Regions from separate parts of the Leclercia sp. genome, predicted to be linked through region 4. Evidence: predicted binding sites of a transcription regulator. Region 4 holds the regulator's gene; each other region holds the start of a gene.
What was found. Region 4 encodes CRP, which controls carbon source genes, mostly activating them, when cyclic AMP is high. Its sites were predicted from a motif close to ATGTGANNNNNNTCACAT; they were not measured.
Positions count from the first base shown of each region.

Region 1: the regulator CRP is predicted to act here: its motif matches at 3,243-3,260, upstream of V7Q49_RS09140 (ABC-F family ATPase).
Region 2: the regulator CRP is predicted to act here: its motif matches at 2,984-3,001, upstream of V7Q49_RS00945 (CidA/LrgA family protein).
Region 3: the regulator CRP is predicted to act here: its motif matches at 4,031-4,048, upstream of focA (formate transporter FocA).

Region 1 covers NZ_DAIQCE010000001.1:1,929,639-1,937,053, forward strand. The annotation lists gene V7Q49_RS09135 (DUF1479 domain-containing protein) at 124-1,386, shown strand; gene V7Q49_RS09140 (ABC-F family ATPase) at 1,543-3,138, opposite strand; gene ldtB (L,D-transpeptidase) at 3,358-4,278, shown strand; gene V7Q49_RS09150 (aldo/keto reductase) at 4,430-5,470, opposite strand; gene V7Q49_RS09155 (efflux transporter outer membrane subunit) at 5,569-7,092, opposite strand; gene V7Q49_RS09160 (DHA2 family efflux MFS transporter permease subunit) at 7,092-7,415, opposite strand, start outside.
Region 2 covers NZ_DAIQCE010000001.1:219,166-226,580, forward strand. The annotation lists gene sanA (outer membrane permeability protein SanA) at 1-703, opposite strand, end outside; gene cdd (cytidine deaminase) at 832-1,716, opposite strand; gene V7Q49_RS00940 (CidB/LrgB family autolysis modulator) at 1,845-2,540, opposite strand; gene V7Q49_RS00945 (CidA/LrgA family protein) at 2,537-2,935, opposite strand; gene map (type I methionyl aminopeptidase) at 3,146-3,925, shown strand; gene dusC (tRNA dihydrouridine(16) synthase DusC) at 4,003-4,935, shown strand; gene licT (BglG family transcription antiterminator LicT) at 5,093-5,926, shown strand; gene bglF (PTS beta-glucoside transporter subunit IIABC) at 6,063-7,415, shown strand, end outside.
Region 3 covers NZ_DAIQCE010000001.1:1,786,817-1,794,231, forward strand. The annotation lists gene serC (3-phosphoserine/phosphohydroxythreonine transaminase) at 1-947, opposite strand, end outside; gene V7Q49_RS08490 (DUF421 domain-containing protein) at 1,110-1,802, opposite strand; gene ycaO (30S ribosomal protein S12 methylthiotransferase accessory factor YcaO) at 1,941-3,701, shown strand; gene focA (formate transporter FocA) at 4,107-4,964, shown strand; gene pflB (formate C-acetyltransferase) at 5,016-7,298, shown strand.
Region 4 covers NZ_DAIQCE010000005.1:46,458-53,872, reverse strand. The annotation lists gene argD (bifunctional acetylornithine/succinyldiaminopimelate transaminase) at 1-750, shown strand, start outside; gene V7Q49_RS14485 (YccS/YhfK family putative transporter) at 786-2,873, opposite strand; gene crp (cAMP-activated global transcriptional regulator CRP) at 2,930-3,562, opposite strand; gene V7Q49_RS14475 (OsmC family protein) at 3,872-4,276, shown strand; gene V7Q49_RS14470 (phosphoribulokinase) at 4,340-5,209, opposite strand; gene V7Q49_RS14465 (YheU family protein) at 5,240-5,458, opposite strand; gene V7Q49_RS14460 (hydrolase) at 5,455-6,477, opposite strand; gene mdcA (malonate decarboxylase subunit alpha) at 6,705-7,415, shown strand, end outside.

The DNA of each region.
Region 1 (7,415 bases), on a different contig from region 4:
ACCTCCCTCTTTCTTTCCAGGTTGTGCACTTCATCAGGTTTTTTAACTTGCTTTAACTTATTTTTAACCTAAAGTATCACTTGTAATCACTTTTACTTTCGAATGAAAGATAGAGAGGCTGTTATGTCCTTAACCTTTACCAGTGAAACTTTGCCTGCTGACCATAAAGCGGCGATCCGCCAGATGAAACGCGAGCTGCGGGCGCAGATTGGCGACGTGCAGGCGGTGTTTAATCGCCTGAGCGATAAGATTGCCAGCCGTGTGGCAGAAATTAACGCCCTGAAAAGCAAAGGCGATCCCGTCTGGCCTGTGATCCCCTTTGCCGACGTGCAGAGCGGTAACATCAGCCCGGAACAGCGCGAGGCGGTTAAGCGCCGCGGCTGTGCGGTGATCAAAGGTCATTTCCCGCGTGAGCAGGCGCTGGCGTGGGATAACGCGATGCTCGACTATCTGGATCTCAATCGTTTCGACGACGTCTACAAAGGCCCGGGAGACAACTTCTTCGGCACCCTGACCGCGTCGCGCCCGGAGATCTACCCGATCTACTGGTCACACGCGCAGATGGAAGCCCGCCAGAGCGAACGGATGGCGCAGGTGCAGTCGTTCCTGAACCGTCTGTGGACGTTCGAGAGCAACGGCAGGCAGTGGTTCAACCCGGACGTGAGCGTGATCTACCCGGACCGCATTCGCCGCCGTCCGCCGGGAACCACCTCGAAAGGCCTCGGGGCGCACACCGACTCCGGGGCGCTGGAGCGCTGGCTGCTCCCGGCCTATCAGCAGGTCTTCGCCCGGGTGTTTGATGGCAATGTCGATCAATACGATCCGTGGAATGCCGCGCACCGTACCGAAGTGGAAGAGTACACCGTGGATAACACCACCAAGTGCTCGGTGTTCCGCACCTTCCAGGGCTGGACCGCACTCTCCGACATGATCCCGGATCAGGGTCTGCTGCACGTGGTGCCGATCCCGGAAGCGATGGCCTATATCCTGCTGCGTCCGCTGCTGGACGATGTGCCGGAAGATGAACTCTGCGGCGTGGCGCCGGGGCGCGTGCTGCCGATCTCCGAGAAGTGGCATCCGCTGCTGATTGAAGCCCTGACCAGCATTCCGGCGCTGGAAGCGGGGGATTCCGTGTGGTGGCACTGCGATGTGATCCACTCGGTGGCCCCGGTAGAGAACCAGCAGGGCTGGGGCAACGTGATGTACATTCCGGCGGCGCCGATGTGCGAGAAAAACCTCGCCTACGCGAAGAAGGTGAAAGCGGCGCTGGAAACCGGGGCCTCTCCGGGCGATTTCCCACGCGAGGATTATGAAGCTGACTGGCAGTCACGCTTCACCACGGATGATTTGAATATCCACGGCAAGCGCGCGCTGGGTATGGCTTAAGGGTCACCTGACCCGCTGATGCGCCGGGTGGCGTTACGCTTCCCGGGCATACGAATCTGCGGCCTGCCACGCCGGGCGGCGCATGCGCTTGCCCGGCCTACGATGTGGGGCGGGTTTTGTAGGCCGGGTAAGGCGAAGCCGCCACCCGGCTTTTTTCTAGCTATCGATACCTTTGCTGCGCAGGTAATCTTCATAGTTACCGCTGAAGTCCACCACGCGCTCTGGCGTAATTTCAATCACGCGGGTCGCCAGCGAGCTGACGAACTCACGGTCGTGAGAGACGAAGATCAGGGTACCCTGATACATCTCCAGCGCCATGTTCAGCGATTCGATCGATTCCATGTCCAGGTGGTTGGTTGGTTCATCCATCACCAGGATGTTCGGTTTCTGCATCATCAGCTTGCCGAAGAGCATACGGCCCTTCTCACCACCGGAGAGCACCTTCGCCGGCTTCTTGATGTCGTCCTGGCTGAACAGCAGACGGCCGAGGAAGCTGCGCACCACCTGCTCGTCATCGCCTTCGGATTTCCACTGGCTCATCCAGTCGAACACGGTCAGGTCGTTGTCGAAATCTTCGGCGTGATCCTGCGCATAGTAACCAATCTGCGCGTTCTCGGACCATTTCACGGTGCCGGTATCCGGGGCCAGTTCACCGACCAGGGTCTTCAGCATGGTGGATTTACCCACGCCGTTGGCGCCGATGATGGCAATCTTCTCGCCCACTTCCAGCAGCAGGTTGAAGTTCTTAAACAGCGGACCGTTGTCGAAGCCTTTTGACAGCTCTTCGACGGCCAGCGCGTTACGGAACAGTTTCTTGTCCTGCTCGAAGCGGATGAACGGGTTCTGGCGGCTGGAAGCTTTAACTTCATCCAGCTTGATTTTGTCGATCTGACGGGCACGCGAGGTGGCCTGACGCGATTTCGAGGCGTTGGCGCTGAAGCGGCTGACGAAGGACTGCAGGTCGGCAATCTGCGCCTTTTTCTTGGCGTTGTCGGCCAGCAGACGCTCACGCGCCTGGGTCGCGGCGGTCATGTACTCATCGTAGTTACCGGCATAAACGCGCAGCTCGCCGTAGTCCAGATCCGCCATGTGGGTGCAAACCATGTTCAGGAAGTGACGGTCGTGCGAGATGATGATCATGGTGCTGTTACGCTCGTTCAGCGTCTGCTCCAGCCAGCGGATGGTGTCGATGTCCAGGTTGTTCGTCGGTTCGTCGAGCAGCAGGATGTCCGGGTTAGAGAACAGCGCCTGCGCCAGCAGTACACGCAGCTTCCAGCCGGGTGCCACTTCGCTCATCAGACCGTAGTGCTGTTCAACCGGAATGCCCACGCCCAGCAGCAGCTCACCGGCACGGGACTCCGCAGAGTAGCCGTCCATTTCGCCGTACAGCACTTCGAGGTCGGCCACTTTATAGCCGTCTTCTTCGCTCATTTCGGCAAGCGCATAGATACGGTCGCGCTCCTGCTTCACTTCCCACAGCTCACCGTGGCCCATGATCACCGTGTCAAGAACGGTGAACGCTTCAAAGGCGAATTGATCCTGACGCAGCTTACCGATGCGCTCGTTCGGATCGAGAGAAACGTTGCCCAGCGTCGGCTCTAAATCGCCGCCGAGGATCTTCATGAAGGTGGATTTTCCGCTACCGTTGGCACCAATCAGGCCGTAACGGTTGCCGCCGCCAAATTTGACGGAAATGTTTTCGAACAGCGGCTTACTGCCAAACTGCATAGTGATGTTGCTGGTAACTAACACGGGAGATTCCTGCGAGAAGTGTGATAAACCCGGCATTATGCCACAATTCCGAAATGAGATCCCGTGTAACAACATACCGCTAAACTTTAACGAAACGGAAAAAAGTGTGATTTAGTACACATCCGAATTCCATGCGGTCAGGAATGCACATATAATGCGCTCCCTAAACCGTTCAGACTTTTAAACAACCTGCCAAGTGGCACAGATACCTCGCACACCATGAATATAAAATTAACTTCGCTTTTTGCGGCGGCGTTTGCCGTAGTAGGGTTTTGCAAGACCGCTTCTGCTGTCACCTATCCACTGCCAACCGACGGTAGCCGTCTGGTGGGTCAGAACCAGGTTGTGACCGTTGAAGAGGGCAACAGCCAGCCGCTGGAATATTTCGCAGCTGAATACCAGTTGGGCCTGTCCAACATGCTCGAGGCTAACCCGGGCGTCGATCCGTACCTGCCGAAGGGCGGTACCGTGCTGAACATTCCTCAGCAGCTGATCCTGCCGGACACCGTGCATGAAGGCATCGTGATCAACAGCGCCGAAATGCGTCTGTACTACTACCCGAAAGGCACCAACACGGTGATCGTGCTGCCAATCGGTATCGGCCAGCTGGGTAAAGATACCCCGATGAACTGGACCACCAAAGTTGAGCGTAAGAAAGCCGGCCCAACCTGGACCCCAACCGCCAAAATGCACGCCGAGTACATTGCCGCGGGCGAGCCGCTGCCAGCCGTTGTTCCTGCTGGCCCGGATAACCCGATGGGTCTGTACGCCCTGTACATTGGTCGTCTGTATGCGATTCACGGCACCAATGCCAACTTCGGTATCGGCCTGCGCGTGAGCCACGGCTGTGTGCGTCTGCGTAACGACGACATCAAATTCCTGTTCGAGAACGTGCCGGTCGGTACGCGCGTGCAATTCATCAACGAGCCGGTAAAAGCAACCACCGAGCCGGATGGCAGCCGCTACCTCGAAGTGCATAACCCGCTCTCCACCAGCGAAGATCAGATCGACAACAACGTCACCGTGCCGGTTACTCTGACCAGCAACGTGCAGGCCATCACCGGTCAGCAGGACGTGGATGCGACCATCGTTGAGCAAGCAATCAACAACCGTTCCGGGATGCCGGTTCGCCTGAACTGATTGCGGAAGGCGAGATAAAAAAAGCGGGCTTCGAAGCCCGCTTTTTTATTGTCTGTTAGTACTGCGTGCGGCAGTGCCCGGCGGCGCTGCGCTTGCCGGGCCTACGGGTCGTGCATGTTGTGAGTGCGCAGCCGCCACCCGGCTAACAGGGTTACTGCTGTGCCAGCTGGTTACGGCGATACTCTCCCTGCCGCTCCAGCATCCAGCCTGGATACTCACGCGGCAGCGCGCTCACCGCTTCCAACTGTTTTAGCTCCTCGTCACTGAGGTGAATCTGCGTCGCGGCAATATTGTCGTCCAGCTGATCCACCCGTTTCGCCCCCACAATCACGCTGCTGACCACCGGCTGATGGAGCAGCCAGGCGAGCGCAATCTGCGCGACGGAAACCCCTTTGCTGTCGGCAATGTTGCGCATCACGTCCACGCAGTCAAAGGCGCGCGCTTTATCCACCGGCGGGAAGTCAAACTCCTGGCGGCGGCCACCGCCCTGCACCTGGCCGTCGCGGGCATATTTGCCGCTCAGCAGCCCGCCCGCCAGCGGGCTCCAGACCATTAACCCCACCTTCTCACTTTGCAGCATCGGCACCAGCTCGCGTTCAAGATCGCGGCCCGCGATGGTGTAGTAAGCCTGCAGGGAGGCAAAACGGGCCAGCCCCAGCCGCTCGGAAATCCCCAGCGCCTTCATGATCTGCCATGCCGCCCAGTTCGATACCCCGATGTAGCGCACATGCCCGTGCTGGACGAGGTTGTCCAGGGCATAGAGCGTCTCTTCAATCGGGGTAGCCGGGTCAAAGCCGTGCAGCTGATAGAGATCGATATAATCCAGCTGCATGCGCTGCAGGCTCTCTTTTACGCTGCTGATGATGTGATGACGGGAACTGCCGCGGGAGTTGACCCCGGCGGTGCCCGTCTCACCAAAGACTTTGGTCGCTACTACCACGTTTTCACGCGGGATCTTCAGATTTTTCAGCGCCTGGCCGGTGATCGCTTCCGAACGCCCTTCGGAATAGACGTTGGCGGTATCGATAAAATTGATCCCCGCGTCCAGCGCGCGGCCCACCAGCTGCTCGGCCTCCTGCTGCTGGAGCTGGCCGATCTTGCCCCACATGCCGCCTTCGCCGCCAAAGGTCATGGTGCCAAGGCAGAGTTCAGAAACAAACAGGCCGGTATTACCCAGTTTTTGATATCGCATTTGACGCTCCTCGTGTGTTGAGTACCCGATAGTTATACCCGGCTCACGCCGATGGCGAATGTGCGGTTCCTGCCCGTTTCTTGCCCAATCCTCTGAACTTATCCGCGCGGGGCGTCGCCAAAGACGGCGTAGTCCGGCAGCTGCACCTGCTGATACGGCTCCCAGCCCCCGCCGAGGGCTTTATAGAGCGCCACCAGATCCAGCGCGCTCTGCACCCGGGCCTGATCCCGCTGCTGCTGCGCCTGCGCCAGCTGGCGCTGGGCATCCAGCACGTCGATAAAGGTGGCGATCCCCTGGCGATAGCTGCTGCTCGCCAGGTCGAATGCATTTTGCAGCGCATCAATAGTTTTGCTTAATCCCGCCTCCCGCTTCTGGTCGGTGCGGTAGCTGACCAGTGCATTTTCCACATCGCCCAGCGCGGTCAGCACCGTCTGACGATACTCCAGCGCGGCGGCACCCTGCTGCGCCCGGGCGACCTTCACGCTGGAGACCAGCCGTCCGCCCTGGAAGATGGGGATGGAGACCTGCGGTCCGACGCTGTAGAAGTGGCTGCTCCAGTCAGTAAGCCAGTTGCTTTCGCTGTTACGCAGGCCAAACTGGCCGCTGAGCGAGACGCTGGGGAACAGCTGCGCCACCGACACGCCGATCTGCGCGGTGGCCGCATGCAGATTCGACTCGGCCTCCCGCACGTCCGGGCGTCGCCGCGCCAGGGTGGAAGGAATCCCGGTAGGGACAATCTCCGGCAGCGCGGGCAGCGGCTTGCTGGCCTGCAGCTCGCCGTCCAGCGCCCCCGGCGGTTTGCCCAGCAGGATCGCCAGGCCGTTCATCGCCTGCCGCGCCTGGGCTTCATACTGCGGAAGCTGCGCCTCCAGGTTGCCGAGCTGGGCGCGGGCGTTCTCCACGTCCATCTGCGGCGACAGCCCGCCGCGCTGGCGGCTGTCGGTCAGCTCCAGCGTCTGCTGCGCGCTCTCGATTTGGGTGTTGAGGGTGGCGATGCTGCTTTGCGCCCCACGCAGCTGGAGCCAGCCGCGGGCGACCTCGGCCTCCAGCGACACCAGGGCATCGTTACGCTGCTCGATGGCCGCCTGCTGTTGGGCATCGGCGGCTTCCACCTGACGGCGCACCTTGCCCCACAGATCCAGCTCCCACTGGGCATCAAAGCTGCCCTGATAGAGGTTGATCGGCTGGGTCAGCGGCCCCAGCGCCCCGCGCAGCTCGGGATCGACGTCATCCAGCTGGTCGTACACGCCGTGGGATTTCAGCTCCCCCTCCAGCCCCAGCTGCTGCCGGGTGGCCTGCAGGTTGCCGTTCACCGCCGGGAAGAAGGCTCCGCCCGCCTGGTTGATCTGCTCCCGCGCGCCCGCGATACGCAGCACGGTTTGCTGCAGCGACAGGTTGCCGGCAATGGCGCGTTCAATCAGGCTATCCAGCTGCGGATCGCCGAAGGTTTTCCACCAGCGCGGGTTGATGGCGGTGGACGCGGTTTGCGATTTCGCACCGCCGTCGCCCGGATCGTTCCAGTGGGTCGGGGTTTGCGGCGCGGGCTGCTGGTAGTCGGGCCCCACGGCGCAGCCGGCCAGCAACAGCATTAACATCAGGGGGCTTAAACGTCTGCAAATCATCAGTGTGCTCCTGCACTCCCCTCGCTCTTAACCGGCGAGAGCAACAAACAAAACGGAATCAGTAAGAGGGCCACCACGCTCAGAAGAGTGAAGACGTCGATATAGGCCAGGAATCGCGACTGTTCGATCATCACCTGATACATGCGCCCGGTAGCGATGCCGGCGGGGTCGCCCACCTGGGTGGTAAAGTTCTGCACCGCCTGCGCCATCTCGCGGAGGGTATGCTGGAACGGCTCGTCGAACGCCGAGGTGTGCGAAGCCAGATGGGCGCTGTGGGCCTGCGAGCGCTCGGTAATGGCCGCCGTCGAGAGCGAAATGCCGAT
Region 2 (7,415 bases), on a different contig from region 4:
TCTGCATCTCCAGCAGCTGCTCTGGAGTTACCGCCGGATAACCCTGGGCATCTTCCGGCACTTCCAGCATCGCCGGGATCGGCACCAGCGGGCCTAAGAATCGTGGTTCGCGTTTGAAGACATAGAGATCGGCCAGCGCACCCAGGCGGGCACCGAATTCGCGCACCCGCACGGTGAGCATGTCTTTCGGCGACGGGACGGCATAGCACTGCGCCTGAATACCCATATGCAGGGCAATAAACAGCGCGCGCTCGCAGTGGAAGCGCTGGGTGATGATGATGAAATCGTTGGTATCGAATACCTTACGGGTGCGGACAATCGAATCGAGGGTTCGGAAACCGGCGTAATCGAGCACGATATCCGCTGGATCCACGCCTGCGGCAATCAGGTCTTTACGCATGGTGACCGGCTCGTTATAGCTCTGCAGGGCGTTATCGCCGCTTAATAGTAGATAGTTGACCTTGCCGCTGTTGTAGGCGTTGAGTGCGCCCTGAATGCGGTAACGGTAATACTGGTTGATCACCCCGGTGCGGTAATACTTGGCGGTGCCGAGCACCACGCCAACCTGGCGGTAGGGCAGGTCCTGAAGGTCGTCGAAGATATAGGGGGCTGTTTTCCAGCTCATCCAGCGGTCGAGGCCCAGCGCAGTCAGCAGCACGATGGCGATCAGGGCAACCAGGCTGTAAAACATGCGCTTTAACATACAGATGACTCGTACCAAAGGTGAAATTTCACTCAGGCTACTTTACCCGTCTGGTAAGCGCAAGAAACGGCGGTTTAATTGGGGGGATTTTCATCAATTGTGCGGGCATTGCTGCCCGCATCAGAGGCTTACGCCAGCAGCACGCGGTCGATGCTGGTGCAACCCAGGGCGCGCAGCGTGGCCGCGGTAGCATCCCACTGGATCAGTGAAGCATCGGCTTTTTCCGCCAGGATGGCACGCTGAATATCCGGGTAGTCGTAACCGTTGAGGCTGAGCAGATTCAGTGCGCCCTGCAGCGGCGGCAGCGTCGGGTTAAAGGCGGCGTTCTCGGCATAGCTGCCGGTGAAAAGTCGGCCATCGCGGCACTCCAGCGCCACCCCGCTCGGGGAGTTGCTGTACGGCGCATGCGACCTGTTGGCGGCGAGGATAGCGGCCTGAGCCAGCGCGTCGCCGCTGACATCGTAGCCATGATCCTGCTCATCCATCAGCAGAGATTTAATCTCCAGATCCTTCGGTCCGAAGGCGTCCGGCAGGTAATCCGCCAGGGTATGCGGATCGCGGCCCGGCAGGTTGATGCGCAGCTGCAATCCGCTGTTAAGCTCGTTCATAAACTGGCGGCAGTGGCCGCAGGGGGTATAGTTCACGGTGATGGCCTGCAGGGATTTTTCACCGCGCAGCCAGGCGTGGCTGATAGCGCTCTGTTCCGCATGCACCGTCTGCTGCATGGTCGCCCCGAGAAACTCCATATTGCCGCCGAAGTACCAGGTGCCGCTCACGCCGCGCGCAATGGCGCCAACGTTGAAATGGGAGAGGTCAGCGCGGGCGCAGGCCGCCGCCAGCGGCAGAAGCGCAAAGGCCAGCGCGTCATCATCCAGATCGGTGGCACCTTTCAGTGCGGTGACCTGTTCAGCCGTCAGCAGGGCGGGGAAGTGTGCATCCGCCAGAACCGGGGCCAGGGCTGACTGCAAATTCTCTGCAAGCTGAGCGAAAGCTGATTGAAAACGTGGATGCATGGCGTTGCCTCATAAAGGTTAATGGATCGGTAGTGTACGGAGCCGTCAGGGCTTTATATGTGACTAAGATCTCATTATGTGTGCAACTTATGAAACTCAAATGAAAAATGCGCGACGCGTCGCAAATTTTAGCCCATTACCGCCAGAATAATCGGGAACAGGAACGGTGCAATCAGTGAGGTCATGATCCCGCAGATCACCAGCGCCAGGGAGCTGAATGCCCCTTCCTGATAATCCAGCTCCGCGCAGCGGGCGGTACCGAGGGCGTGCGACGCCGTACCCATCGCCAGGCCACGGGCAGATTTGGTGTGAATGCGCATGGCGTTCAGCAGCGTATGGCCCAATACCGCCCCAAGAATACCGACATAAATGACGCACACGGCGCTGATCGCCGGGATGCCGCCGAGACTGCCGCCCACCGCCATCGCGATCGGGGTGGTCACCGATTTAGGTAGAATAGAGGCCGCGATTTCCGGGGTTGCCCCCATCAGCAGCGCCACCGAAGTGCCGGTGATCATCGCCACTACGCTGCCCACCAGGCAGATGGTAATGATCGACTTCCAGCGGGCGCGGATCTGGTGCAGCTGCTCATACAGCGGAAACGCCAGCGCGACCACCGCAGGCTGGAGCAGATCGTTGAGCACCTTGCTGCCCTGGAAATATTTCGCGTAGGGAATGCCGGTCAACAGCAGGAAAGGAATAATCACCACCATTGCCACCAGCAGGGGGTTAAGCAGCGGGAACTTCAGGCGCACTGCCAGCTTGCGGGCGGCGAAGAACACCGCCACGGTGAGCGGCAGCGACCACCAGATATTGGCCATCATTTTTTCTGTCCTTTCTGTCCAACCACGTTACGTTCTCCATGCGCCAGATGGGTGCTCCAGCTCACCACTAAAAACACCACCAGCGTGCTGATAGTGCAGGAGACAAATATCGGACCAAACTGGGCGCTCAACAGGTCGTAATACTGCATTACCCCCACGCCAATCGGCACAAACAGCAGCGCCATATAGCGGATTAATACCGAGCAGCCGGGCTTAACCCATTTTGCCGGGAGGATTTGCAGCGCGAGCAGCACAAACAGGATCAGCATGCCAATAATGCTGCCGGGGATGGTGATGGGCAGCAGGGAAGCGAGGAAGATCCCCGCGTACAGGCAGGCGTAAATCAGGATGAAGGCGCGCAGGTATTGCCAGACAACGAACAGTGATTTCTTCATGGTGAAAGTCCTTAATGGAACGCATTCATCATACAATTAAAACCGGAAACGTGCTACGGATCACATCATGACTTTTGAGCATACCAGACATTACTTTCTGGAACCTTGGGCATTTCCCCAAACCGCAGGAGACATTGTGACGCGGGCAAGATACGATCGGCGGATAAACGGATACTGAAATCCGGTGCCACCCAATACCTGAGGTAATCAATGCCAACAATTGTTATTAAAACCGCCGATGAGCTGGCCCGCCAGCGCCACGCGGGTGAACTGCTGGCTTCCGTGTTCACCATGCTGGACGAGTTTATTAAGCCTGGCGTATCAACCATGGAGATCAACAACCGCGCAGAGGCGTTTATCGTCGAGCAGCTTCACTCCCGCCCGGCCAGCAAAGGGCAGTATGACTACCCTTACGTGCTGAATACCTCGGTGAACGACGTGGTCTGCCACGGGATCCCGAAGGAGTCGGAGCATCTTAAGTCGGGCTCTATCGTTAACGTCGACATTACCCTCGAAAACGCGGGCATGATCGCCGACTCCAGTAAAATGTATCTCATTGGTGAGGTTTCGCCCCTGGCCCGCCGGCTGGTGAAAGCGACCTACGAGGGGATGTGGAAGGGGATTAAAGCCGTCAAGCCGGGCGCGACGCTGGGGGATATTGGCCACGCCATTCAGTCATACGTCGAAAGTCACGGCTACAGCGTGGTACGGGAGTATTGCGGCCACGGCATTGGCAAGGAGATGCACGAAGAGCCGCAGATCCTGCACTACGGCAAACCCGGCGAAGGCCCGGTATTGCAGGAGGGGATGGTCTTTACCATCGAACCGATGATCAATCAGGGCGACAGCCGCATTAAAACCAAAAAGGACGGCTGGACGGTGGTCACCCGGGACAAAAAGCTCTCTGCGCAATGGGAACACACCATCGCCGTAACGGCAGACGGTTTTGAGGTACTCACCCTGCGCCCCGAAGAGACCCTCCCTGATTAAAACCGCAACCCTGCACGACGCTTCCCACCTTTGGCGGGAGCGGCTACTATAGCGCGTCTTTTTTTACGGGTACTGATATGCGTGTATTACTGGCACCGATGGAAGGCGTGCTCGATTCGCTGGTGCGTGAGCTGCTGACCGACGTTAACGATTATGACCACTGCATCACCGAATTCCTGCGGGTGGTGGATATGTTGTTGCCGGTAAAATCGTTTTACAGACTCTGCCCGGAGCTGCATCACCAGAGCCGCACTCCCTCCGGCACCCTGGTGCGGGTTCAACTGCTGGGACAATATCCCGAATGGCTGGCGGAAAACGCCGCCCGCGCCGTGGAGCTGGGCTCCTGGGGCGTGGACCTGAACTGCGGATGTCCATCGAAAATGGTCAACGGCAGCGGCGGGGGGGCTACGCTGCTCAAGGATCCTGAGCTGATCTACCGCGGCGCGAAAGCGATGCGCGAGGCGGTGCCCTCTCATCTGCCGGTCACGGTGAAGGTGCGTCTGGGCTGGGACAGCGGCGACAGGCAGTTTGAAATTGCCGATGCCGTCCAGCAGGCGGGCGCCAGCGAGCTGGTGGTGCATGGCCGCACCAAAGAAGATGGCTACAAGGCCGAGCGCATTAACTGGCAGGCCATTGGCGAGATCCGCCAGCGGCTGACCATCCCGGTGGTGGCTAACGGCGAAATCTGGGATCGCGAAAGCGCGCTGGCCTGTATGAAGGAGACCGGCTGCGATTCAGTCATGATCGGGCGCGGGGCGCTGAACGTGCCAAACCTCAGCCGGGTGATCAAATACAATGAGCCGCGCATGCCCTGGCCGGAGGTGGTGACGCTGCTGAAGAAGTACACCCGCCTCGAAAAGCAGGGCGACACCGGCCTGTACCACGTGGCGCGCATCAAGCAGTGGCTGAGCTATCTGCGTAAAGAGTACGACGACGCGCTGGACCTGTTCCAGGAGATCCGCGCCCTGCAATCCTCGGCGGAGATCGCCCGGGTCATTCAGTCAAAATAAGCCAACGTCGATCTGCGTCACGTTTTTTAGCGGGGCGCATTGTGGCATCGAACGAAACTGGTAAAGTGCGCTAACTGGATTGTTACTGCTGCGGCAGGCAAAACCTGATTTTCTGGCATCTGCCGGAGGTCAGGTTTTTTTGTTTCTGGGGCATGGAATGAAAATCGCCAAAATACTGAATAACAATGTGGTGGTTGTTCTGGATGAACAGGGGCGCGAACAGGTGGTGATGGGCCGTGGGCTGGCCTTTCAAAAGCACCCTGGCGATCGGGTCCCGAAAGAGAACATCGAGAAAGTGTTTGCCCTGCAAAGCGACGAGCTGGTGCAGCGGCTGGGGGAGTTACTCAGCCAGATCCCGCTGGAAGTGATGACCACCTGCGACCGCATTATCGGGCTGGCGACGCAGCGGCTGGGAAAACTGCAGGAGAGTTTGTACATCACCTTAACCGACCACTGCTACTTTGCGATTGAGCGGCAGAAGAAGGGGCTGGGAATCAAAAACGTGCTGCTGTGGGACATTAAGCGGCTCTACCCGAAAGAGTTTGAGCTGGGCCAGCAGGCCCGGGCCATCATCGCTAAACGGCTTGACGTCGAGCTGGGCGAAGATGAAGCCGGGTTTATCGCGCTGCATCTGGTCACTGCCCAGCTGCACAGCGAGATGCCGGAGGTGATGCACGTCACCCGGGTGATGCAGGAGATCCTGCAGCTGGTGAAATACAGCTTACAGCTGGAGTATGACGAGGAGTCGCTAAGCTATCAGCGCTTCGTCACCCATCTGAAGTTTTTCGCCCAGCGGATGCTGACCCGCACCGTGGTTGCGGATGACGATGCCTCGCTGCACTCGGCGGTTAAAGAGAACTACGGCAAAGCCTGGGTGTGCGCTGAGAAGATTGCCCGGCATTTGCAAAAGAGTTATCAGCGCGAACTGACCACCGAAGAGATTATGTTTCTCACCATTCATATTGAGCGTGTGAGAAAAGAGGGGCGCTAAGCCCCCACCAACGGATTGTTACTGCACTGTGCAGGCAAAACCTGAGCGCGGCACCCGAAAGGGCGTCGTTCTCGGGTTTTTTTGTTTTTACGACTCAGTCAAACCCTGCCTGCGGGCAGAGAAGAAGGAAACAGAGATGGAATATCAAGCACTGGCGAAGGATATTCTCGGCCACGTTGGGGGCAAAGAGAACATTGTCAGCCTGGTTCATTGCGCGACCCGGCTGCGTTTCAAACTGAAAGACGCTCAGCGTGCGGATGCCGAAGGGCTGAAGACACATCCCGGCGTGATCATGGTGGTCGAAAGCGGCGGCCAGTTCCAGGTTGTGATTGGCAACCACGTCCACGACGTCTGGCTGGCGGTGTGCCAGGAGGCGGGGCTGGCTGATGACGCGCCTGCCGCCGCAGTGGATAAAGGCGAAAAAACCAGCCTCGGCGGCCAGCTTATCGACATTGTCTCCGGCATTTTTACCCCCTTTATCGGTGTCCTCGCCGCCTCGGGGATCCTGAAAGGGATGCTGGCGCTGGCCGTGGTGTGCGGCTGGCTGACCACCGACAGCGGCACGTACAAAATCTGGTTTGCCACCAGTGACGCGCTGTTCTTCTTTTTCCCGCTGGTGCTGGGCTACACCGCCGGGAAAAAGTTTGGCGGCAACCCGTTTATCACCATGGTGATTGGCGGGGCGCTGGTGCATCCGACCATGATTCAGGCCTTCGAGGCCAGCCAGCAGGCGGGCGCGGTGGCAAATGCTTTCCTCGCCGTTCCGGTGACCTGGTTTAACTACAGCGCGTCGGTCATTCCGATCATTCTTGCCGCCTGGGTCAGCTGCTGGCTGGAGAGGCAGGGCAACAAACGCCTGCCATCGGCGATGAAAAATTTCTTCACCCCGCTGATCTGCCTCGGCGTCACGGTGCCGCTCACCTTTCTGGCGATCGGCCCGGTGGCCACCTGGCTCAGTCAGATGCTGGCGAACGGCTACCAGTGGATCTACGTTCTGGCACCGTGGCTGGCGGGCGCGGCGATGGGTGCGGTGTGGCAGGTGTGCGTTATCTTCGGCCTGCACTGGGGGCTGGTGCCGCTGATGATCAATAACCTCGCCGTGCTGGGCCACGACTCCATGCTGCCGATGCTGCTCCCGGCGGTGATGGGCCAGGTGGGGGCCGCGTTCGGCGTATTCCTGCGCACCCGCGACACAAAGCTGAAAATGCTGGCGGGCTCCTCGGTCACGGCCGGGATATTCGGTATCACCGAACCGGCGGTCTATGGCGTGAACCTGCCCCTGCGTCGTCCCTTTATTTTTGGCTGCGTGGCGGGGGCGGTCGGCGGCGCGATTGTCGGTTTCTTCGACACCCACGTCTACTCCTTTGGCTTCGGCAATGTCTTCACCATCGCGCAGATGATCCCCCCGGGCGGAGTGGACGCCACGCTGTGGGGCGGGATTGCGGGCATCGTGGTGGCGCTGGTGCTGAGCTGCGTTCTGACCCTGATT
Region 3 (7,415 bases), on a different contig from region 4:
TCTTCCAGGAACAGCTTATCGAGATTGCTGTCCGCCAGCTGGAACGGCACGTTCATGCGAGAACGGTTCGCTTTGGCAACGTCATTACGATAGAAGTCGCTGCCGTCGATCACGCTGTACAGCAGCTCAGATTTCTGCTGGTTGATCTTATCCATCTGGGCCACACCGCCGTTGTTTCTCAGCCATTTAAAGACCAGGCCAGAGAGGTACCAGGCAAAGGTCGGCGGGGTGTTGAACATGGAGTCGTTATCGTTCAGCACGGTGTAATCCAGAATCGACGGACAGGATTTATGGGCTTTACCCAGCAGATCTTCGCGCACGATCACCAGCGTCAGACCGGCCGGGCCGATGTTTTTCTGCGCGCCGGCGTAGATCACGCCATAGCGGCTGACATCCAGCGGCGCAGAGAGAATGGTGGAGGAGAAGTCCGCCGTGACAACCACGTTCTCGCCAAAGTTTGGCTCTTCGTGGATGGCGATCCCGTCGATGGTCTCATTCGGGCAGTAGTGCAGGTAGGCCGCATCCCGGGAGAGCTGCCACTCGCTCATCGGCTTCACCGCGCGTAAACCGTCGACGGTAACTTTGGCATCAATCACGTTCGGAGAGCAGTATTTGTGCGCTTCTTTTACTGCGCTGGCTGCCCAGTAACCGGCATCAACGTAGTCCGCGGTGGTTTTGTCGCCCAGCAGGTTTAACGGAATGCCCGCAAACTGACCGCGCCCGCCGCCGTGGCAGAATAATACTTTGTAATTTGAGGGGATATTCAGCAGGAAACGAAAATCTGCTTCTGCCTCTTCTGCCACCTGAATAAACTCTTTACCACGGTGGCTAACTTCCATCACCGACGTGCCTAGACCATTCCAGTCACACAGCTCCTGTTGAGCCTGTTTGAGCACGTCCGCCGGTAACATTGCCGGACCTGAACTAAAATTAAAGACCTGAGCCATTTCCCCTCACCACGCTAAAAGCCATAAGTTATAACTGTGGATATCGGTTTTATCATTCAGTGACACGCGCCGCAATGTCTAAAGCTTATGACCCGCAAAATGTGCCCGCCGTCACACAATACATTCTGCCAGCGGGCCGTCACAAAACCGACAAAATCGCTGTCAGGTGAGGCGTTTTGCCCGGCTTACCTTCGTCCATTCCGGATGTTTACACCGCGAGCATAACCGCTCCTCCTGGGCATGCATCGTTTCAACCTTGCTGCAACGTACGCAGGCATACTCCCCATCGTCCGGCACCTTTATATACCGCTGGATACACTTATCGGGCAGGATGCACAGACCCGGTCTGACGTCGTCGTCAGGGTAGAAGTAGAGGCTGATCTGGCCATTGGTCTCAAGTATCGCCAGCCGCACCTGCCCCAGCTGTTCAACGCTGTTGAGCCTGAGCTCCATAAAAAACTCGAATTCGGTCATATTGGCGCTGTTTATCTTTTCCCAAGCCAACTGCCCCTCCTCTATCACCACAACCGGTTTACCTTCAAACAGATCTTCAAGCTTTTCGCTTTTTGACATCAGCCACATCACCAGCCGATAGAGCAGCCCAAGGGTAATAAAGGTGACCAGCACCGGCAGCATGGGGACGTCATCGTAAAAGGCGACGTCCCCGGCGGCGGAGCCCAGCGTCAGGATAATCAGGACCTCGAACAGCGACATTTGCCGCACGCCGCGTCGGCCGGTAATTTTGAGGAACACAAAAACCAGTACAAAGGTATACAGACTACGCAGCGCCACTTCCCATAAAAACTCCGGTGGAACCTTATCTAATGCCATTCTTTGCAGATCAAACGCTTTCATTTTTCTATGCCTTAACAGTCCCTTACTGCTAACAAGCATAGCCGAGTCATTTATTTTCGCCGAAACCGCCGGGGAGATAGCGCCTGTCATGCAAAACCCGTATCATTGCGCGCTTTCCGTACGATATAAGTGATCGCCATGACTCAAACGTTTATCCCCGGCAAAGACGCCGCCCTGGAAGATTCCATTGCTCGCTTCCAGCAAAAACTGACCGACCTGGGCTTTAACATCGAAGAGGCCTCCTGGCTCAATCCGGTTCCCCACGTCTGGTCCGTGCATATTCGCGATAAAGAGTGCGCGCTGTGCTTTACCAATGGTAAAGGCGCCACCAAAAAAGCGGCGCTGGCTTCTGCGCTGGGTGAGTATTTTGAGCGTCTGTCCACCAACTATTTCTTTGCGGATTTCTGGCTGGGCGACACCGTGGCAAATGGCCCGTTCGTTCACTACCCGAATGAAAAATGGTTCCCGCTGACCGAAGACGACGAGCTGCCGGAAGGGATCCTCGACGATCGCCTGCGCAAGTTCTACGATCTGGAAAACCAGCTGACCGCCAGCATGCTGATCGATCTGCAGTCAGGTAACGAGGATCGCGGTATCTGCGCCCTGCCGTTTACCCGTCAGTCTGACGAGCAAACCGTCTATATTCCGATGAACATTATCGGTAACCTGTATGTGTCCAACGGCATGTCCGCCGGTAACACCCGCAACGAAGCGCGTGTTCAGGGCCTGTCCGAGGTGTTTGAGCGTCACATCAAAAACCGCATTATCGCGGAATCCATCAGCCTGCCGGAGATCCCGGCTGACGTGCTGGCCCGCTATCCGGGCGTGGTGGAGTCTATTGCCAAACTGGAAGCAGAAGGTTTCCCAATCTTTGCTTACGACGGCTCTCTCGGCGGTAAATACCCGGTCATCTGCGTAGTGCTGTTCAACCCGGCGAACGGTACCTGCTTCGCCTCCTTTGGCGCGCACCCGGACTTCGGCGTGGCGCTGGAGCGTACCGTTACCGAACTGCTGCAGGGCCGTAGCCTGAAAGATCTCGACGTGTTTACGCCGCCAACCTTCGATGACGAAGAAGTGGCTGAGCACGCTAACCTGGAGACGCACTTCATCGACTCCAGCGGCTCTATCTCCTGGGATATGTTCAAGCAGGACGCAGATTATCCGTTCGTTGACTGGAGCTTCGCCGGTACTACCGAAGAAGAGTTCGCTACCCTGATGGCGATCTTCACTGCCGAAGACCAGGAAGTGTACATCGCGGATTACGAGCACCTGGGCGTGTACGCGTGTCGTATTCTGGTGCCGGGCATGTCCGATATCTATCCGGTGGAAGATCTGTGGCTGGCAAACAACAGCATGGGTGCGCATCTGCGCGAAACCCTGCTGGCCCTGCCGGAGAGCGCATGGGAGAAAGAGGACTACCTGAACCTCATCACCCAGCTGGACGACGAAGGCCACGACGACTTTACCCGCGTGCGCGAGCTGCTGGGCCTGGCAACGGGCAAAGACAACGGCTGGTACACCCTGCGCATCGGTGAGCTGAAAGCGATGCTGGCGCTGGCGGGCGGCGACCTGGAGCAGGCGCTGATCTGGACCGAGTGGACCATCGAGTTCAACGCCTCGATATTCAGCGCAGAGCGCGCGAACTACTACCGCTGCCTGCAGACGCTGCTGTTGCTGTCGCAGGAAGAGGATCGTGAGCCGCTGCAGTATCTTAACGCCTTTACCCGTATGTACGGCGCCGAAGCGGTTGAGAACGCCAGCGCAGCCCTGAGTGGCGAAGCGCCATTCCACGGCCTGCAGGCGGTGGATAGCGATCTGAAAGCCTTCCCTGCTCACCAGTCGCTGCTGAAGGCCTATGAGAAACTGCAGAAGGCCAAGAGTGCTTACTGGGCTAAATAACGCCATATAACATGACAAACAGTAGGCGTATACAATCACCTACGTTATATTACGGGGCAATTTTATTGCCCCGTTTTTTATTTGTGCGGCTATAAATTTAAATTGTAATAATTAAGTTAAATATTGGTAGCTATAATAATTGCGCTCTAGCGGTTATTGTTACTTTTTATATGAAATACTCCATTATAATTAACTGTCCGTGGGAGCGTCGGAAGAAAAAAATCAAATCATTTTGTAACTTTTAAAATTTATTTTTATACGGATAATCAAAAACTTACACCGCATCCGCTGGAAAACCACGCACTTTGCGGGCCTATAAGCCAGGCGAGATATGATCTACATCAATTTCTCTTCTATAATGCTTTGTTAGTATCTCGTCGCCGACTTAATAAAGAGAGAGTTAGTGTGAAAGCTGACAACCCTTTTGATCTTTTACTCCCAGCTGCGATGGCAAAAGTTGCCGAAGAAGCGGGTGTCTATAAAGCAACGAAACAACCGATGACGACGTTCTTCCTGGCCATCACTGCCGGGGTGTTCATCTCCATTGCCTTTGTTTTCTACATCACCGCCACCACCGGTACTGCCGGGATGCCTTTCGGTATCGCTAAGCTGATCGGCGGCATCTGTTTCTCACTGGGTCTGATCCTGTGCGTTATCTGCGGCGCTGACCTCTTTACCTCAACGGTGCTTATCGTCGTCGCGAAAGCCAGCGGTAAGATTACCTGGGGTCAACTGGCAAAAAACTGGCTCAACGTTTACGTTGGAAACCTGATTGGCTGCCTGCTGTTTGTCCTATTGATGTGGTTGTCGGGTGAATATATGACCGCCAACGGCGCGTGGGGGCTAAACGTCCTGCAAACCGCCGACCACAAAGTACACCACACATTTATTGAAGCCGTTGCGCTGGGTATTCTCGCCAACCTGATGGTCTGCCTGGCCGTCTGGATGAGCTACTCCGGCCGCAGCCTGATGGACAAAGCGATGATTATGGTTCTGCCTGTCGCCATGTTCGTTGCCAGCGGCTTTGAACACAGTATTGCAAACATGTTTATGATTCCTTTCGGTATCGTAATCCGTGACTTTGCCAGCCCGGAGTTCTGGACTGCTGTTGGTTCCAGCCCGGAAAATTTCTCTCACCTGACCGTTATGAACTTCATCACTGATAACCTGATCCCAGTCACAATCGGGAACATTATTGGCGGTGGTCTGCTGGTTGGGTTGACATACTGGGTCATTTACCTGCGTGGCGATAACCATCGTTAATGGTTTTCTCAGGCAGTAAATAAAAAATCCACTTAAGAAGGTAGGTGTTACATGTCCGAACTTAATGAAAAGTTAGCCACAGCATGGGAAGGTTTTGCCAAAGGTGATTGGCAGAATGAAGTCAACGTTCGTGACTTCATCCAGAAAAACTACACTCCATATGAAGGTGACGAATCCTTCCTGGCCGGTGCTACCGACGCAACCACTGCCCTGTGGGACAGCGTTATGGAAGGCGTTAAGCAGGAAAACCGCACTCACGCGCCTGTTGATTTCGACACCTCCATTGCGTCCACCATCACTTCTCACGACGCGGGTTATATCAATAAATCCCTCGAGAAGATCGTTGGTCTGCAAACTGAAGCACCACTGAAACGTGCGATTATCCCGTTCGGTGGTATCAAAATGGTTGAAGGTTCATGCAAAGCGTACGATCGCGAGCTGGACCCAATGCTGAAGAAAATCTTCACTGAATACCGCAAAACTCACAACCAGGGCGTGTTTGACGTTTACACCAAAGACATCCTGAACTGCCGTAAATCAGGCGTCCTGACCGGTCTGCCAGATGCGTATGGCCGTGGCCGTATCATCGGTGACTACCGTCGCGTTGCGCTGTACGGTATCGACTTCCTGATGAAAGACAAATACGCTCAGTTCCTGTCCCTGCAGTCTGACATGGAAAACGGCGTAAACCTGGAAGCAACTATCCGTCTGCGTGAAGAGATCTCCGAACAGCACCGTGCGCTGGGTCAGATCAAAGAGATGGCTGCCAAATACGGTTACGACATCTCCGGTCCTGCGACTAACGCTCAGGAAGCTATCCAGTGGACCTATTTCGGTTACCTGGCAGCGGTTAAATCTCAGAACGGCGCGGCAATGTCCTTCGGTCGTGTATCCACCTTCCTGGATGCATACATCGAACGTGACCTGAAAGCTGGCAAAATCACCGAGCTCGACGCACAGGAAATGATTGACCACCTGGTCATGAAACTGCGTATGGTTCGCTTCCTGCGTACCCCTGAGTATGATGAACTGTTCTCCGGTGACCCAATCTGGGCAACTGAATCTATCGCGGGTATGGGCGTAGATGGCCGTACCCTGGTGACCAAAAGCAGCTTCCGCTTCCTGAACACCCTGTACACCATGGGGCCGTCTCCGGAGCCGAACATCACTATTCTGTGGTCTGAAAAACTGCCACTGAACTTCAAGAAATTTGCCGCTAAAGTGTCCATCGACACCTCTTCTCTGCAGTACGAGAACGATGACCTGATGCGTCCTGACTTCAACAACGATGACTACGCGATCGCTTGCTGCGTAAGCCCAATGGTTGTTGGTAAGCAAATGCAGTTCTTCGGTGCTCGCGCTAACCTCGCGAAAACCATGCTGTATGCAATCAACGGCGGCGTTGATGAAAAACTGAAAATCCAGGTTGGTCCTAAGTCTGAACCAATCAAAGGCGATCTGCTGAACTTCGACGAAGTCATGGACCGCATGGATCACTTCATGGACTGGCTGGCTAAACAGTACGTTACCGCACTGAACGTCATCCACTACATGCATGATAAGTACAGCTACGAAGCCTCTCTGATGGCGCTGCACGACCGTGATGTTGTTCGCACCATGGCATGTGGTATCGCAGGTCTGTCCGTTGCGGCTGACTCCCTGTCTGCTATCAAATATGCGAAAGTTAAACCGATTCGTGACGAAGACGGCCTGGCTGTTGACTTCGAAATCGACGGCGAATATCCGCAGTTCGGTAACAACGACGCTCGCGTTGATGACATGGCGGTTGACCTGGTAGAACGTTTCATGAAGAAAATTCAGAAACTGACTACTTACCGTAACGCTATCCCGACTCAGTCTGTTCTGACCATCACCTCTAACGTGGTTTATGGTAAGAAAACCGGTAACACCCCAGACGGTCGTCGTGCTGGCGCGCCATTCGGACCAGGTGCTAACCCAATGCACGGCCGTGACCAGAAAGGTGCTGTTGCCTCTCTGACCTCCGTTGCTAAACTGCCGTTTGCTTACGCGAAAGATGGTATCTCTTACACCTTCTCTATCGTGCCAAATGCGCTGGGTAAAGACGACGAAGTGCGTAAAACCAACCTCGCGGGTCTGATGGACGGTTACTTCCATCACGAAGCGTCCATCGAAGGTGGTCAGCACCTGAACGTGAACGTGATGAACCGTGAAATGCTGCTGGATGCGATGGAACACCCTGAGAAATATCCTCAGCTGACCATCCGTGTTTCTGGCTACGCAGTACGTTTCAACTCGCTGACTAAAGAACAGCAGAAAGACGTGATTACCCGTACTTTCACTCAGTCCATGTAAGTGGATTTGACTGAAATCGCGCCGTAAAACGCGTACAATAAAGGCTCCACACAAGTGGGGCCTTTTTAACACCTCCCGCACCACAGTCTCTTTTGCCCGCTATCTATAATAAATGGA
Region 4 (7,415 bases):
TCCGATGGCTTTGGCCCAAAACCGGCCGACATTATTCACGTCCCGTTTAACGATCTGCATGCGGTGAAAGCGGTGATGGACGATCACACCTGCGCGGTGGTGGTGGAGCCAATTCAGGGTGAAGGCGGCGTAATGGCGGCGACCCCGGAATTCCTGCAGGGGCTGCGCGAGCTGTGCGATCAGCACCAGGCCCTGCTGGTGTTTGATGAAGTACAGAGCGGCATGGGCCGTACCGGGGATCTGTTTGCCTACATGCACTATGGCGTCACGCCGGACATCCTCACCAGCGCCAAAGCGCTCGGCGGCGGTTTCCCGGTCAGCGCGGTGCTCACCACCCAGGATATCGCCTCGGCGTTCCACGTGGGCTCTCACGGCTCCACCTACGGCGGTAATCCGCTGGCCTGTGCGGTAGCCGGCGCGGCCTTCGACATCATCAATACGCCGGAGGTGCTGAGCGGCGTCAACACGAAGCGCGAGCAGTTTGTGAAGCACCTCCAGCAGATCGATGCCGAATATGATGTCTTCAGCGATATTCGCGGCATGGGGCTGTTGATTGGTGCCGAGCTGAAGCCGCAATACAAAGGCCGGGCGCGTGATTTCCTCTACGCCGCCGCCAGTGAAGGGGCGATGGTGCTTAACGCCGGACCGGACGTGATGCGCTTTGCACCGTCGCTGCTGGTGGAGAGCGAGGATATCGACGAAGGGATGAACCGCTTTGCGCAGGCGGTTAAGCGCGTGGTTCAGGCGTAGGCCCGTGCAAGCGTAGCGCCGCCGGGCAAAAAAGCTTAATAGGATGTCCGTTTCAAACGTCGGATCAACCAGATCCCATGATGCGGACGCTGACGCCATGCCACTGACGAGATGGTGTGCATGGTGTTCAGATGCCCCAGGACGCGCTGCAGATGCTGCTCCAGCGTGCTCATGGGGCCCTGCGTCAGGGTCTCTGGCGCTTCCAGAATATTGCTGTCCCCGCTCTCGCCCGGCGCGTCATACTCCAGACGCTGCTGACAGCGTTGCAGCGCAATTTCACACGACTGCAGATAGCGCTGCGCCAGGTCTGGCGTCAGCATCGTATGTTCCCGGGCCAGGGTCGTCATCGCGTTGATATGCTCGACGATAAACTGGCTGTGCGTCACCCACAGCTTCATATCCGCGAGATAGGCCGAATTAAAGCCCGGCTCCTGCATCGCCTGGTTGAGGGAGTTGAACAGGGCGTTGTGCGCCTGGTTGACCTTCATGCGCTGCCAGGCCAGCGGCGTCGGCTGCGGATCGTCGCTGAGGATCAGGCGAATGGCCTCCTGGTCGGCCTCCAGCGCGTCGTGGGCATTCTGGCGCAACAGCCCGCTCTGCCACTGCGGCCACAGCCAGACCATCCCCCCGAAGGCAATCAGGCAGCCAATCAGGGTATCGGCCAGGCGGGCGATAATAAACTGCTCACCGTTCAGGGTCAGCAGCTGCAGGGTATATACCGCCGTGACCGTAAAGCCCACCGTCGCCCAGCCGTAGCTTTTGCGAATGATCAGGTAGCTCCCCAGGGTCACCACCAGCATTCCGGCCAGGGTGTAACCTTCCGGAACGTGGAAGTGCAGGGTGACGCCGGCGATAACCAGCCCCGCCAGGGTGCCGGCCGCCCGGTGGAGAATACGCACCCGCGTCGCGCTGTAGCCGTTTTGCGTCACCAGCAGCACGGTCATTAAGATCCAGTAGGGTTTCGGCAGGTGCAGCGCCACCCCCATCAGGCTGGCGATACTCAGCATCACGCTGATGCGCGCCGCGTTACGCAGGGCGGCAGACTTCAGCGACAGGTAGCTTCGCAGGGCGGGGATCAGCGGCAGGCGTTTCTGCTTATCTGCCATCAGGTCGCGCGGGTAGAGCGGACGCTGCGTGCGCAGCACCCGGGCAATACGGCTGAAGTGCCAGGCGCAGAACTGACCCACCGGGTTTTCCGGGTGCTGGCGGGCGATTTTCTCCAGCGCGCCGAGCTGCTTGTCCATGGTGAAACGGGTGGGGTAGCGATGATAGAGAATGTCGTCAGCCAACACCCGCAGACGGGCCGCCACGGTCTGCGCGTTCCAGCGGATCACCGCTTCGGCGTGGCTGCGCTCCACCAGCTTTTGCACCTCCTTCGGGTGATGCAGGCTGACGGAGATGTGCTCCTGCAAATCCAGCCCCACCTGGAAGGTACGCAGCAGGCGTTTGTATTCATGATTTCTGTTGGCCGCCAGCATATGCAGCTGCTGATAACAGAGGCCGATCAGATCCACTACCTTCTGCTGACGGGCCAGCAGCGGCGGCAGCGATTTTTCAGGATCGGTGTGCTGCGTCAGCAGGGTGTATTTCGCTTCGCAATAATCTGCCAGCTGTTGATAGAGCACGCTCAGCGATTCGCGCAGCGGCTGTTCGCGCCACATCCAGAACCAGAACCAGTTAAACAGCCCGTACCAGAGGGTGCCCAGCGTATAGAGGAGCAGCGGCTCCCAGACCGGCATGTTCCCCGCCAGACTCAGGGTAAAGATGGCTGCAATCAGCGAGGCGGGCAGCAGTCGGGCATGCAGGGCGCTGATCTCAGCCGTGACCCCCAGCGTCATCGCCAGCGCGGTCAGAATGAGCGGCAGCGGAATATCCCGGGCCAGCAGCAGCTGTACGGCCAGGCTACAGCCGGCGAACAGGCACCCGCCAATCGTCAGGCGTTTAAAAAAGCGTTTATGCGGTGTATCCAGACCGGCAATATTGCAGCAGGCAGGAACGAGGGAGAAGAGGAGGCCTTGTTGCAGATGTCCGAGGATCAAACCCACAGCCACGGGGAGACACAACACCAGGGTTTGCCGCAGTGCGTAGTTAACTTCCGGGTGATAGATGAGCCTGCGCCACATGGGGATAGAGACAAAAACGGCGTGTCATCGTGTGATGCCACGCCGTTTTAGCGGAATTAACGTGTTCCGTAAACCACGATGGTTTTACCATGGGCAGAAATCAGGTTTTGATCTTCCAGCATTTTCAGGATACGACCCACTGTCTCACGAGAACATCCGACGATCTGACCAATTTCCTGACGGGTAATTTTAATTTGCATACCGTCCGGGTGGGTCATGGCGTCTGGCTGTTTCGCCAGGTTCAGTAAGGTTTGGGCGATGCGGCCGGTTACGTCGAGGAAGGCGAGGTTACCTACCTTCTCGGACGTGACCTGCAGACGGCGAGCCATCTGCGAAGAGAGGCGCATCAGGATATCCGGGTTCACCTGAATCAGCTGGCGGAATTTCTTATAAGAGATCTCAGCCACTTCACAGGCCGTTTTTGCACGCACCCAGGCGCTACGCTCCTGACCTTCTTCAAACAGGCCCAGTTCGCCGATAAAGTCTCCCTGATTCAGGTAAGAGAGGATCATCTCTTTGCCTTCTTCATCTTTGATCAGCACTGCCACTGAGCCTTTGACGATGTAATACAACGTTTCCGCTTTTTCACCCTGGTGAATCAGCGTGCTCTTCGATGGGTACTTATGAATATGGCAATGAGACAAGAACCATTCGAGAGTCGGGTCTGTTTGCGGTTTGCCAAGCACCATGCGCTGTTATCCTCTGTTATAAGCTGTCTCCAGAGTCTGGCTGTGTACCTGTACTCTGGGGTTGCAATCGAATTCTTTCCCCTGCCTGGGGACGGGCTGTCACAATAATTAGCAGCCTGTAATGTGTGATGTCCTCTGCATACATGTGCAACGTCAATGTATTACTGTAGCATCTCGACTGTTTTAGCATAGCTTTTGCCGCCTGTCTCCTGGTGTCTCGCTTCAGCTTGATGCAGGTCGACTTCCGTTGTCAGAATTGTTGCTGGCGCGTAATCTGTCAGGAAAAATGCAATCCTGGAGTTAATAAAAATGCAAGCACGTGTGAAATGGGTTGAAGGGTTAACGTTCCTCGGTGAGTCGGCTTCCGGGCACCAGATTTTGATGGATGGCAACTCCGGTGACAAAGCGCCAAGCCCGATGGAAGTTGTCCTGATGGCGGCTGGCGGATGCAGCGCAATCGACGTGGTGTCTATCCTGCAAAAAGGGCGTCACGATGTGACCGACTGCGAAGTCAAACTGACCTCAGAGCGTCGTGAAGAGGCGCCGCGCCTGTTCACCCATATCAACCTTCACTTCGTGGTGACCGGCAAAGAGCTGAAAGACGCGGCGGTCTCCCGCGCGGTGGACCTCTCAGCAGAGAAGTACTGCTCCGTGGCGCTGATGCTGGAGAAAGCAGTCAAGATTACCCATTCGTATGAAGTGATCGAGGCGTAATGTTGTGGGGCATCATGCGGTCTGATGCCCTCACCCCGGCCCTCTCCCACAGGCAACTAAACCTCAATCGATCTTCTTGCCTTCCATCAACCGCTGCACCAGCGGCGTCATGATTAACTCCATCGCCAGCCCCATCTTCCCGCCCGGGACCACCAGTGTATTGATGTGCGAAATAAACGAACCCTGCAGCATCGCCAGCAGCCAGGGGTAATCGATATTGTCCAGATTGCGGAAATGGATCACCACAAAGCTCTCGTCGAGCGACGGAATGCCTTTAGCGGCAAAGGGATTTGAGGTATCCACGGTCGGGACGCGCTGGAAGTTGATATGGGTGCGGGAAAACTGCGGCGTCAGGAAGTTAATGTAATCCTCCATCGAGCGCACCACGGAGTCCATCACCGCCTCGCGGGAGTGGCCGCGTTCGCTGGTATCCCGCGTCAGCTTCTGGATCCACTCCAGGTTCACAATCGGTACCACGCCCACCAGCAGATCGACATGGCGCGCCACGTCGTGTTGCGGCGTGACTACGCCACCATGCAGGCCTTCATAAAACAGCACGTCGGTAGGCTCCGGCAGCGGCTGCCAGGGAGTGAAGGTGCCCGGCACCTGGTTCCAGGGTACCGCTTCGTCATAGGTGTGCAGGTATTTGCGCGCCTGGCCGGTGCCGCTTCGCCCGTATTCGGCGAAGGTTTGCTCCAGCAGGCCAAAGTCGTTGGCATCCGGGCCAAAGTAGCTGATGTGTTTGCCCATATCCCGGGCCTTGCGGATGGCCATGTCCATCTCAGGGCGGGTGTAGCGGTGAAAGCTGTCGCCTTCCACTTCCGCGGCACGCAGATGCAGCTGCGAGAAGATCTTACGAAAGGCGAGGCTGGTGGTGGTGGTACCCGCACCACTCGACCCTGTAACGGCAATAACCGGATGTCTGGCGGACATAGCAACTCCCTGAATGGAAAGCGGTCGCGGTTAACCGCGAAATTGATTGCGCGGCATGATGTTGACGGTTTCGTGCAGCTCGGACCACACGACCAGCACCTCACCGCTTTGCAGCTGGCGCCTGACATCAGCGACCTTCTGCTCAAGCGAAAGCTCCTGTTCACCATAATCGGTGCCTTCGCGTAACACAAAGCTTTCAATCAGATTATCCAGCGTTTCGGGAGCCAGATCTTGCCAGGGAATAATCATCTTATGGGTTCCAGGTATGTGGTCAGCCAGTCCGGGATACGCGTTTCCAGCCACATGGTGGGGCGTCGCAGCGTGCCGCCGACAAAGCCCACATGTCCGCCGTGTTCGGTTAGCTGATACTGCACGTTAGCGGGCAAAAATTCCTGTGCCGGTATTGAGTGATGATCCATAAAGGGATCGTCTTTAGCGTGAATAATCAGCACCGGTTTGGTGATCTTGCTGAGCACCGGCATGGCGCTGCACTGGCGATAGTAGTCAATAGCATCGGCAAAACCGTGAATTTTGGCGGTGATCAGATCGTCAAATTCGCGGATGCGGCGCACTTTCTTCAACTGCTGCAGACTGACCGGTAGCGTATCCGGGTAAGCTTTCAGTTTGCGTGCCGCATTGGCTTTGAGCAAGTTAAGCAGATAGCGCTGATAAACGCGCGAAAAGCCCTTCTCCATATGATAGCTGCAGTGTTCCAGCATAAAGGGGGCAGAGACGATGGCGGCGGCGTCCAGAGGAATATTGTCGCCCTCTTTTGCCAGCAGGCAGGCGAGCATGTTTCCGCCCAGCGAATAGCCCACCGCCGCCGTAGGGGCCGGGCCGTGGGTCTCTGCCAGCCAGCGCAAGAACCAGGTACCATCTTCCGTTTCGCCGGAGTGGTAGATGCGTTTCTGGCGATTGGGTTCGCCGCTGCATCCGCGAAAGTGCATCACGACGCCCAGCCAGCCGCGCGCTTTTGCCGCCTCAATCAGACCGTGCGCATAGGGGCTGTGCAGGCTGCCCTCCAGACCATGAAAGACCACCAGCCGGGGTTTGTGCCGGGCCTGAAGCGGATCTTCACTCCAGGCTAAATCAACGAAGTCATCATCCGGCAGGTCAAGGCGCTGCCAGACGGGAGTAAAGAGCACTTTACGACGGATGAGGCGCGGCAGCATGGTCTGCAGGTGTCGATTCGACACGCCGCGCAGGGGCACAAATTCTGCGCTCTCGTCGGGTGCAATGTTGAAGTCTGATGGAATGATTTGGGTCATAACGGTGATGCTAATTATTGTCTGTTATTTACGATACCTTCCGAATTGTACCCCGTTTAGCCTGGTTTTCCGAAACATGAACTGATCCCGATCACAAATATTTACCTTGATTATTACTCTCAGGCTAATGATTCCCCTCTACGCTTAATTGATGCCTTTATCGCCAGGGGGCACACTTAACTCAGCGTTAAGCAAATCTAAAGATGTGCTGAATCAGGAGGTTAACAATGTTATCAGGGCAAACGCCAGCCCGGAACTGGAATACGCGTCGCACTGAAAAAGCGCGCCGCCTGGCTTCCGTCCCGGTGCAGGGCAAGGTACTGCCAACAGGCGACCTTGTCGCCATGCTGGAAAAACTGATCGCCCCGGGCGACAAAGTCGTACTGGAAGGTAATAACCAAAAACAGGCAGATTTTCTTTCACGTTCGCTCGCCGAAGTGAACCCGCAGGTTGTTCACGATCTGCATATGATTATGCCAAGCGTCGGTCGCAGCGAGCACCTGGATATTTTTGAGAAGGGCATCGCCCGCAAACTCGATTTCTCGTTCTCAGGCACCCAAAGCCTGCGCATTTCACAGCTGCTGGAAGATGGGCAACTGGAGATCGGGGCCATCCACACCTACATCGAACTCTACTCCCGCCTGTATGTCGATCTGTCGCCGAACGTGGCGCTGATTGCCGGTTTTAAAGCGGACCGTAAAGGTAACCTCTATACAGGTGCCAGCACCGAGGATACCCCGGCGCTGGTCGAAGCCGCCGCCTTCCATGACGGCATCGTCATCGCTCAGGTGAACGAGCTGGTGGACGACGAGTGCGATCTGCCGCGCGTGGATATCCCCGGCTCCTGGATTGATTTCGTGGTGGTGGCCGATAAGCCGTTCTTCATCGAACCGCTGTTCACCCGTGACCCACGCCTGATCAAACAGGAACATATCCTG